2 regions of the Sporosarcina sp. CAU 1771 genome follow, and region 2 is predicted to be linked to the other one. Evidence: riboswitches for the same ligand, from Rfam matches in the RefSeq annotation. Region 2 holds a riboswitch; the other holds the start of a gene.
What was found. A riboswitch is a leader RNA that binds a small molecule or an ion and turns the genes downstream of it on or off. The one in region 2 is predicted to bind thiamine pyrophosphate.
Positions count from the first base shown of each region.

Region 1: linked by a shared signal. The riboswitch ahead of tenA (thiaminase II) and the one ahead of ACXYMX_RS10150 (ABC transporter substrate-binding protein) in region 2 are both predicted to bind thiamine pyrophosphate.

Region 1 is NZ_JBTLRN010000023.1:6,746-11,176, reverse strand. It holds gene ACXYMX_RS13480 (ABC transporter permease) at 1-605, opposite strand, end outside; gene ACXYMX_RS13475 (ABC transporter ATP-binding protein) at 592-1,338, opposite strand; gene tenA (thiaminase II) at 1,360-2,049, opposite strand; TPP riboswitch at 2,153-2,257, opposite strand; gene ACXYMX_RS13465 (FAD-binding oxidoreductase) at 2,508-3,896, shown strand; gene ACXYMX_RS13460 (alanyl-tRNA editing protein) at 3,960-4,431, shown strand, end outside.
Region 2 is NZ_JBTLRN010000013.1:4,333-8,763, reverse strand. It holds gene ACXYMX_RS10160 (MATE family efflux transporter) at 1-672, opposite strand, end outside; gene ACXYMX_RS10155 (TetR/AcrR family transcriptional regulator) at 774-1,328, opposite strand; TPP riboswitch at 1,571-1,680, shown strand; gene ACXYMX_RS10150 (ABC transporter substrate-binding protein) at 1,833-2,849, shown strand; gene ACXYMX_RS10145 (thiamine-binding protein) at 2,885-3,172, shown strand; gene ACXYMX_RS10140 (ABC transporter permease) at 3,169-3,942, shown strand; gene ACXYMX_RS10135 (ABC transporter ATP-binding protein) at 3,935-4,431, shown strand, end outside.

The DNA of each region.
Region 1 (4,431 bases), on a different contig from region 2:
CCGAGCCACTCACCGATTGTTGCACCGATTAAAGCGGAGACAATGGCCAATTTCAACCCCGAAAAAAAGGAGGGCAAAGCAGACGGGAATTGTAACTTGAAAAATAAATGTCTTCTTTTTGCCCCCATCGTTCGAAGCAACTCCACATACTCTTTGTCCGTTGAACGAAGGCCATCAAACGTTCCGACAACGACCGGGAAAAACGAGATAAGTATCGTGACTGCAACTTTGCTCCAAATTGTATAACCAAACCAAAGGACAAATATTGGGGACAAAGCAATGATTGGAATCGTTTGTGAAATAAGTACAGCAGGATACATCAGTTTTTCAACTGTTTTCGAATAAAACATACTAACAGCTAACCCCACACCACCAATAACAGATATCGCAAAGCCAATGCCAAATTCCAGCATCGTCGCACGTAAATGTTCAAAAATGAGTGCCTGCCAATTATTTATAATCGCCAACACGACTTTTGACGGCGCTGGGATAATGTACGCTGGGACAACTTCTGAACGAACAAGCCACTCCACACCCAATAAGAGAATACACGCTGAAGTAATGAACAATGCGTACGACTGGAACCACTTTTTAATCGTTGTCATAAGCAATCTTCTTCTCCAATTCCTGGCGTAACAAAACCAATTCCGTTGAATTTTGCATGTCCTTCGTTCGCGGATGCGTTAATCCCACTGCAATTTCCTCAGTTGGACGATTGGGTGAAAGTAGCACAATGCGGTCACTCATATACACCGCTTCTTCCAAGTCATGCGTGATGAACAACACCGTTTTGCCCGACTCCTGCCAAATGGACAAGAGCCATGTTTGCATCTCTTTTTTGGTTAATGAATCCAGTGCTCCGAAGGGTTCATCTAGCAGCAACACTTCTTTTCCGGTTAATAATGTCCGTAAAAAAGCCACTCGTTGCCGCATCCCTCCTGATAACTCCTTAGGAAGTGCATTTTCATAGTCAAGAAGACCAACGCGTTCCAACCATTCGCGAGCTTCTTCTTTCGTAATCAGTAGATCCTTTTGGATTTCTCCAGCAATAACCATGTTTTCAATAACCGTTCGCCAAGGTAGGAGCAAATCACGTTGGGGCATATATCCCACATCCCCCAACGCAATCGGCTTTCCATTTACAGTAATCGATCCTTGTTGTGGCGTAAGCAATCCTGTTATTAGTCTTAAAACCGTACTTTTTCCCGCACCACTTTTGCCAATCAGCGAAACGAACTCACCTTGTTCAATTGTTAGATTCAGTCCGGACAACACTTTTTTGGGCTCTTTATTTTCATTGAAAAATGAATACGAGATGTCTTTAAGTACTAACGTCATTGTCTACAACCCCATACCTAATTAAATCGGCCATTTTTCTTGCGTATAGTTCATTTCCCAAAACAGGTACTCATATTTAGATGTCATTTGGAAGTGTTTTTCGATTTGTGCCAACTCACGCTCTGGTTTCCCCTCAGTCAGCTGATCCATGAGTTCAATCAACCATTTCGCACCTGCTGCAAACTCTTCAGAGTCATACGTCTCAATCCATTTCGAATACTTATTTGTTGCCAACTGGTCGCCGTACTGTTTTCGAAGCAACTTACCAATTTCCCAATAATCCCAAGCACATGGCAATAAACAAGAGACAAGTTCAACTAACGATCCATTTTGAGCAACATTTAACATATAACGTGTGTATGCCAAATTTGTAGGAGTTGGTTCAGTTGCTTCAAGTTCTTCATTCTTAATTCCAAATTCCGCTGCAAATGCCCTGTGTAAATCCATTTCAAAATGAATCGTATCGTTGAGTGTTTTTGAAAAGCTTTGCATCATTTGTAGATCGAGGGCTTTTTGGACGCCAACCGCAAACAACTTTGAGTAGTCAACTAAGTACACATAGTCTTGTTTCATGTAATAAATGAATTTATCTTCCGCAAGTGTCCCTTTACCAATTTCCTGTACGAAGGGATGATTGTGACTCTTCTCCCAAATTGGCTGTGCATTTTCAAACAGTCTATCTGTAAATTTTTTAGTTTTAGTAGTTATCATGAATAATTCCTCCTGTGTAATTCACTTTTTATTTCAGACAAAGTAAAAACCGCCTTCCAAAGTCGGAAAGCGGCTGTTGACTACATATTTATAAAACCTGATTGTAGTTTTTCAGCTGCTTCCCTACGCAAGTATTAACTAGATCAGGTTCAAAGGGTTTACATCTTCAGATGTGTCTCAGCCTAGAAAGGCCCCCCTAGCAGATATATTCAATTGGTTGATAGCTTACAAAATTCAGCGCTGAATTCTTCTAAAGATTATCACATTAAACTTAAATTGCAAATCTTTTTAAAATTAGCACTCCAAAACCGACTCTATTTTTTCACAATTAAAAGTTAGTTCAGATGGATTCGATAGTTTTTTGTAGTATAATGGAAAACGGTACGTACAATAATTGAATACATATTTTTTAGTAAACTACTGATGTCTCGTACATCTAACATAAGGAGATTAACAGAATGAATTCAATAGAAAACATAGTCAACTCCCTTAAACAAATCCTAAATGACGACCAAGTTTCGGTCAACCAAACGGTAAAGGAACTTCACGGAAGAGATGAATCCTACCATACACCAAGTCTGCCTGATATCGTCGTTTTCCCAAAATCGACTGCAGATGTCAGTGAAGTTATGAAGCTTGCGACTGAGCATCAAGTTCCCATTATTCCTTTTGGACTTGGCACGAGTTTGGAAGGCCATATCATCCCTTATGAGGGCGGAATTACAATCGACTTTTCCCTTATGAATGAAATTTTAGAAGTGAAGGAAAATGACTTTCTTGTCAAAGTACAACCGGGTGTAACGCGTTCACAGCTAAACCAACGACTGAAAAAGCATGGCTTGTTTTTCTCCGTTGATCCAGGAGCAGACGCAACACTAGGTGGAATGGCAGCAACCAATGCCAGCGGAACTACATCCGTAAAATATGGCGTTATGCGTGACCAAGTTCGGGATTTAGAAGTCGTGATGGCTGACGGAACCGTTATCCACACTGGTAATTTGGCTGCGAAGTCTGCGTCCGGCCTTCACTTAAACGGCATTTTTGTTGGCTCTGAAGGAACTTTAGGCTGCTTTACAGAATTGACCCTCCTCGTTCATGGCATACCTGAGCGTGTAACAGCGGCACGTGCTTCTTTTCCTACTGTGAATGATGCGGTAGAAGCTGTTGTCTCCATCTTACAAGCCGGTATCCCAATAGCTCGAGTCGAATTAGTGGATGAACCATCAATGAAACAATCAAATCTTTTCAGTGAAACAGATTACAAAGAAAAACCAACTCTATTTATGGAGTTTCACGGGAACGAAGCAGGATTAAAGCAAGATGTTGATTTTATGAAGTTAATCGTCGAAGATCATCACTGTGAAGGCATTGAATTCGAAACGGATAATGCGGCTCGCAACAAACTGTGGGAGGCTCGTCATAATTTAGCCTATGCTTTTATTCACGGTCATCCTGGTAAAAAAATGATGGTAACAGATGTCTGTCTCCCCATCTCAGAATTAGCAGGTGCAGTCAATTATGCACGTGAAACAGTTGAATCACTTGGAATGCCAGGTGGAATTGTCGGCCATGTTGGTGATGGTAATTTCCACGTGCTCCTAATGATTGATTTAAACAACGCTGAGGAAATTGCTAAAGCTGATTTATTGAATGAAAAAATTGTCACCTATGCGCTTGAACGTGGGGGCACATGTACTGGAGAACACGGTGTAGGAATCGGTAAAGCGAAGTACCAGGAACAAGAACATGGACCTGCATTGCTCGTTATGAATAAAATTAAAAAAGCACTCGATCCAGATAATTTACTCAATCCAAACAAAATTTTTCGTAGCACAGACAAAGCTTAAACCTCTTTTGGTTTAAGCTTTTCCTTTTATGATAAACTTAATAAAAAACTAGGAGTTGTTGGTATGTTGAAAGACCGTTTTTATTACAAAGATGCTTACTGTAAAGAGTTTGTGTCGCAACTTGTTCACGAGTCCCAAGATTCAGATGGTACTTATTTTGCCGTCTTAGAAAACACCTCATTTTATCCATCAGGTGGTGGACAACCGTCTGATATCGGAACGTTGAACGGAGTTGCGGTACATAATGTGGAGGAAGTGGATGGTGAAATCCGCCATTTCTTGGAGAAAAGTCTTGGTTCAGCGGATAAAGTGGAGGGCATGATTAACTGGGAACATCGTTTTGACCATATGCAACAACATGCGGGTCAGCATATCCTCTCTGCGGCATTCGTTGAATTATTTAATTTCCCTACTGTAAGTTTTCATTTAGGGAAAGAAATTGTATCGATCGACATAGACGTTCAAAACGTGACGGCCGAACAACTTGAAGCAGTAGAACGATTAGCGAATCAAGTAATTTTAGATAATCGATCCA
Region 2 (4,431 bases):
CAAATTACTCTGTTTCTTAAAGAAATGAGAGCACAATATTAAAAGTCCGATAAACGCACCGATGATTGTAGCCGATGCAGCACCCTGGATACCATAATCAAGAACGAATAAAAACACATAATTCAAGACTATATTTACGAGTGATCCTATAATTAAAGCAACCATCGATAAAATCGGTGCACCATCATTTCTTACTAATATACTAAAGGCGTTTTCTACAGTGAAAACTACACCAAACAAAAGCAAAATGTTCATATAATCAGCTACATATGGAAATGTATCAGCATTTGCTCCCAGCAGATAGGCTAGTTCCGTTCTGTAAATAAATGCAGTCAGTCCTATGATCATCGATAAGATCATAATGGCAACCATTGCATGCGAAAATATGACTTGGCCTTCTTTTGTACGCTTAGCACCCATAGATATAGAGTACCGTGTTGCCGCCCCAATCCCTATCCATAAAGACATCGCAACAAAAATCGTGTATACAGGAGTAGCAATTCCAATTCCAGCAAGTGCAACAGAACCCAATCGGTTCCCAACCATAATTCCATCAGCCACAATATTGATAGCCATTAAAAGCATCCCAACCGTTGACGGGATTAAGTATCTTATGAAAGATTTACTAACAGTTTCAGTATCCAAGCGGTTGATTACCTGTCTATTCTTCATACTCGTTTCCTCATCTTCCAAAAAACCGATAAACGATTTTAGTTTTTATAGTTTTTCAAAGTGAAAAAATAACTGACATGTTTAGTGTCAGTAAGTCATCCTTATACTTTTGTAACAATTCCATTTAGTAGAACATCGACAATCGTTTCAAATCCTTCTGTCACAGATATACTGTGTTCGAAGAAAAATTGACGATCTAACGTTAAATTTGCAGCATCAATAATTAACTTCATCAGTAAATCTATATTCATCTTTTCGATGACACCTGTTTGTATACCTTCTTCTAGAAGTTCCTTTAATTCATCCCACTGGTTTAGCTCTAGATTCACTCGTTCCCATCGGTCAGGGTAAGACCTCTTCAGCTGCTCTAATATACGCAGGTCATAAAATTCATTATGCTTCGGCACAACCACAATTGTTTTACGTATTTTTTCCACCAATGTCAAATCGGGATTATCAATAATTAAGCGTGTTTGTTCATCAAACTCATCTAGAGTCAAGTCAATGATGGAATCCAAAATATCAACTTTTGAAGAAAATTGTTCATACAACGTCCGCTTACTAATCCCTAGGCGCTTTGCCAAATCATCCATTGTAAATTTTACACCGTTCAATCGAGTTTCTTCTATAAATGCATTAATAATACGAGTTTTCAACATATCTTCCTCCAATAAAACCAATAACACCAAATAAGTTTTCTCAGTTTAATTATAAAACATTTATGATTCCTATGCAAATTTAAACTTTCACCAACAATATTAAACTACTTTACATTCTCTTACACCGTTATTTATGAATTTTCGCCCTGTATTAAATAGTCATTATTCTCTCTACACTTGATTCATTTGAATAAGTATGGCAAAGTAGAAGTTGTACAATAATTAAAACTTCATGCGTTACATTTATGTGGGGGTACCAGTTTTACTGGTTGAGATATACTTTGCAAAGTATAGACCCTTTGAACCTGATCTGGTTAAAGCCAGCGGAGGGAACATACTCATTAGCTAGTCTATGGTTATGCGTTCTTCGGTTGTCCGGAGTACGCATTTTTTTGTCTTTCTTTTGTAGACTTAGTATTCTATTAAACAAAGACAAAGACTCCGAACACAATTGCGCCAAAGTGCAATTGGATTTCAGTAAATCGTTCACTTGTAATTGCTATGAAAGTTGAAGGAGGAGCAAGATTGAAAAAAGTTTGGTTAGTTGCCTTACTCAGTCTGTTACTTTTATTGACTGCATGTGGCGGAAACACGAGCAAGGAAAAGGAAAATGGTGAAGAACTACAGAAAATACAATTTGTCCTTGATTGGACACCCAATACAAATCATACGGGCATTTATGTAGCACAAGAAAAAGGTTTTTTTGAAGATGAAGGCCTAGATGTAGAAATTTTATTGCCTGGAGAAGCGGGTGCCGATCCACTCGTTGCTGCCGGTCAAGCTCAGTTTGGAGTTGGAGCCCAAGAAGCGATTACAGAAGCACGTGTACAAGAAATACCTATCGTTTCAATAGCTGCAATTCTCCAACATAACACATCTGGATTTGCATCACTTACAAGCGAAAATATAGAATCACCTAAAGATTATGAAGGTAAATCATACGGTGGTTGGGGAGCACCCTTAGAACAAGCAATTATCTCTACTTTGATGGAAGCAGAAGGTGCAGATGCATCAAACGTCGAATTTATTAATATAGGTAACTCTGACTTCTTTACAGCAGTCGAGCGAGATATTGATTTTGCATGGATTTACTATGCTTGGACAGGTATTGAAGCAGAACTTCGAGGGATCGATATGAATATGCAATATTTAAACGAGTACTCAGAAAAACTCAATTTCTACACCCCTGTTCTGACGACAAATGAAAAAATGATTGCCGAAAATCCCGAAACAGTAAAGGCTTTTGTAAAAGCTATTGCAAAAGGATATGAATTCGCAATAGATAATCCAGAAGAAGCAGCAGAAATACTCATAGCTGCAGTCCCTGATCTTGATGAAGAACTTGTAAAAGCAAGTCAAAAGTGGATTTCTCCAAAGTACAAGGACGATGCTCCACGTTGGGGCGAACAAAAACTGTCGATTTGGGAAGGCTACGCTGAGTGGATGACAGAGAACGATTTACTCGATATTGAATTTAAAGCGAATGAGGCATTTACGAATGAGTTTTTACCGGAGTAAGCAATTTCAGGAATTAAAAACCAGGAGGAAGTACAATGACAAACGCATTGGTTAGTATTCAAATCATACCGAAAACACCTAATGGGGAAAATGTAATTCCCTATGTAGACGCGGCTATCGCAGTAATTGAAGAGGCGGGCATTCCTTTTCAAGTATCTCCACTAGAAACAACGATGGAGGGTAATTTACCTCAGCTACTTGAAATTGTCCAAAAGATGAATGAGAAGATGATCGAACTCGGTTCCTTAAGTATTATTTCACAAGTTAAAATCTTATACACTGAGGGTGCATCAATGAATAAATTAACGGAGAAATACCGTTGATAAATGTGCTGAAAAAAGGATGGCGACCCTTAGCGGTCCTCATCCTTTTACTCACTCTTTGGGAAATTGTCGGTCGTTCTTTCGCAATCCCAGCATGGCTGTTGCCTGTTCCTACCCAAGTATGGAATGAAGCCATTCAAGGATGGGAACTGTACGCAGGACATATAGGATCCACTGTCAAACTTACGCTGACAGGATATGCAATTGGAAGTTCTGTTGGACTTGCAGTGGCTATCCTTTTATTCCGAATACCTAGTTTACAGGAAGCTTTCTATCCTTTACTCATTTTATCCCAAAATATCCCTACGATTGTATTAGCACCTTTACTAGTTATTTGGTTCGGATTCGGGGTGTTGCCTAAAATCATCATCATTGTTTTAGTTTGTTTCTTTCCAATTACGATTGCGACCTTGGACGGCTTACGCCAAACAGACCGAGACTTGTTGCATTATATGAAAATGGCAGGCGCATCCAATCGACAGATTTTTTGGAAGTTAGAATGGCCATATGCACTTCCATCCATTTTTTCAGGTTTAAAAATTGCAGGTACATACAGTGTTATGGGGGCCGTTATTTCCGAGTGGCTAGGAGCAAGTAAAGGAATCGGCGTGTATATGACGATGGCCTCTTCTTCCTTTAAAACAGACCGAGTATTTGTTGCTATTGCGTTAATCATGCTATTAAGTTTAACTTTTTTCGCTCTGATTGCACTCGTTGAAAGAAGAATGTTTAAGTGGCAACGACAAGGAGGTGGCCCATCGAATGGGTAAATTAGCTTTACAAAACATTTCAAAATCCTATGAGACAAACCATGTCCTGAACAATGTTTCATTTCATGTAGATGAAGGGGAATTTGTATCCATCGTTGGTCCTTCCGGAAGTGGTAAGAGTACATTATTCCAACTCATTGGTGGTCTCTATCCTCCTGACGATGGAGCTATCATGCTGGATGGGCATAAAGTTAATAATTCTAGAGGACATATAAGCTATATGCCTCAAAATCCATCCTTGTTTCCTTGGCGTACCATTTTAGAAAACGTTTTATTAAGCTCTGAAATCGTGGCAGAAAAAGATACAGAGCAAGCTATAGAACTAATTGAAAAAGCAGGTTTAAGTGGCTATGAAAGTGCCTATCCACACCAATTATCTGGCGGAATGAAGCAGCGTGTAGCTTTTATTCGAAGTTTACTAAGCCCGCAATCCATCATTTGCTTGGACGAACCCTTTTCTGCACTCGACGAATTTACCCGTTTTGAAAT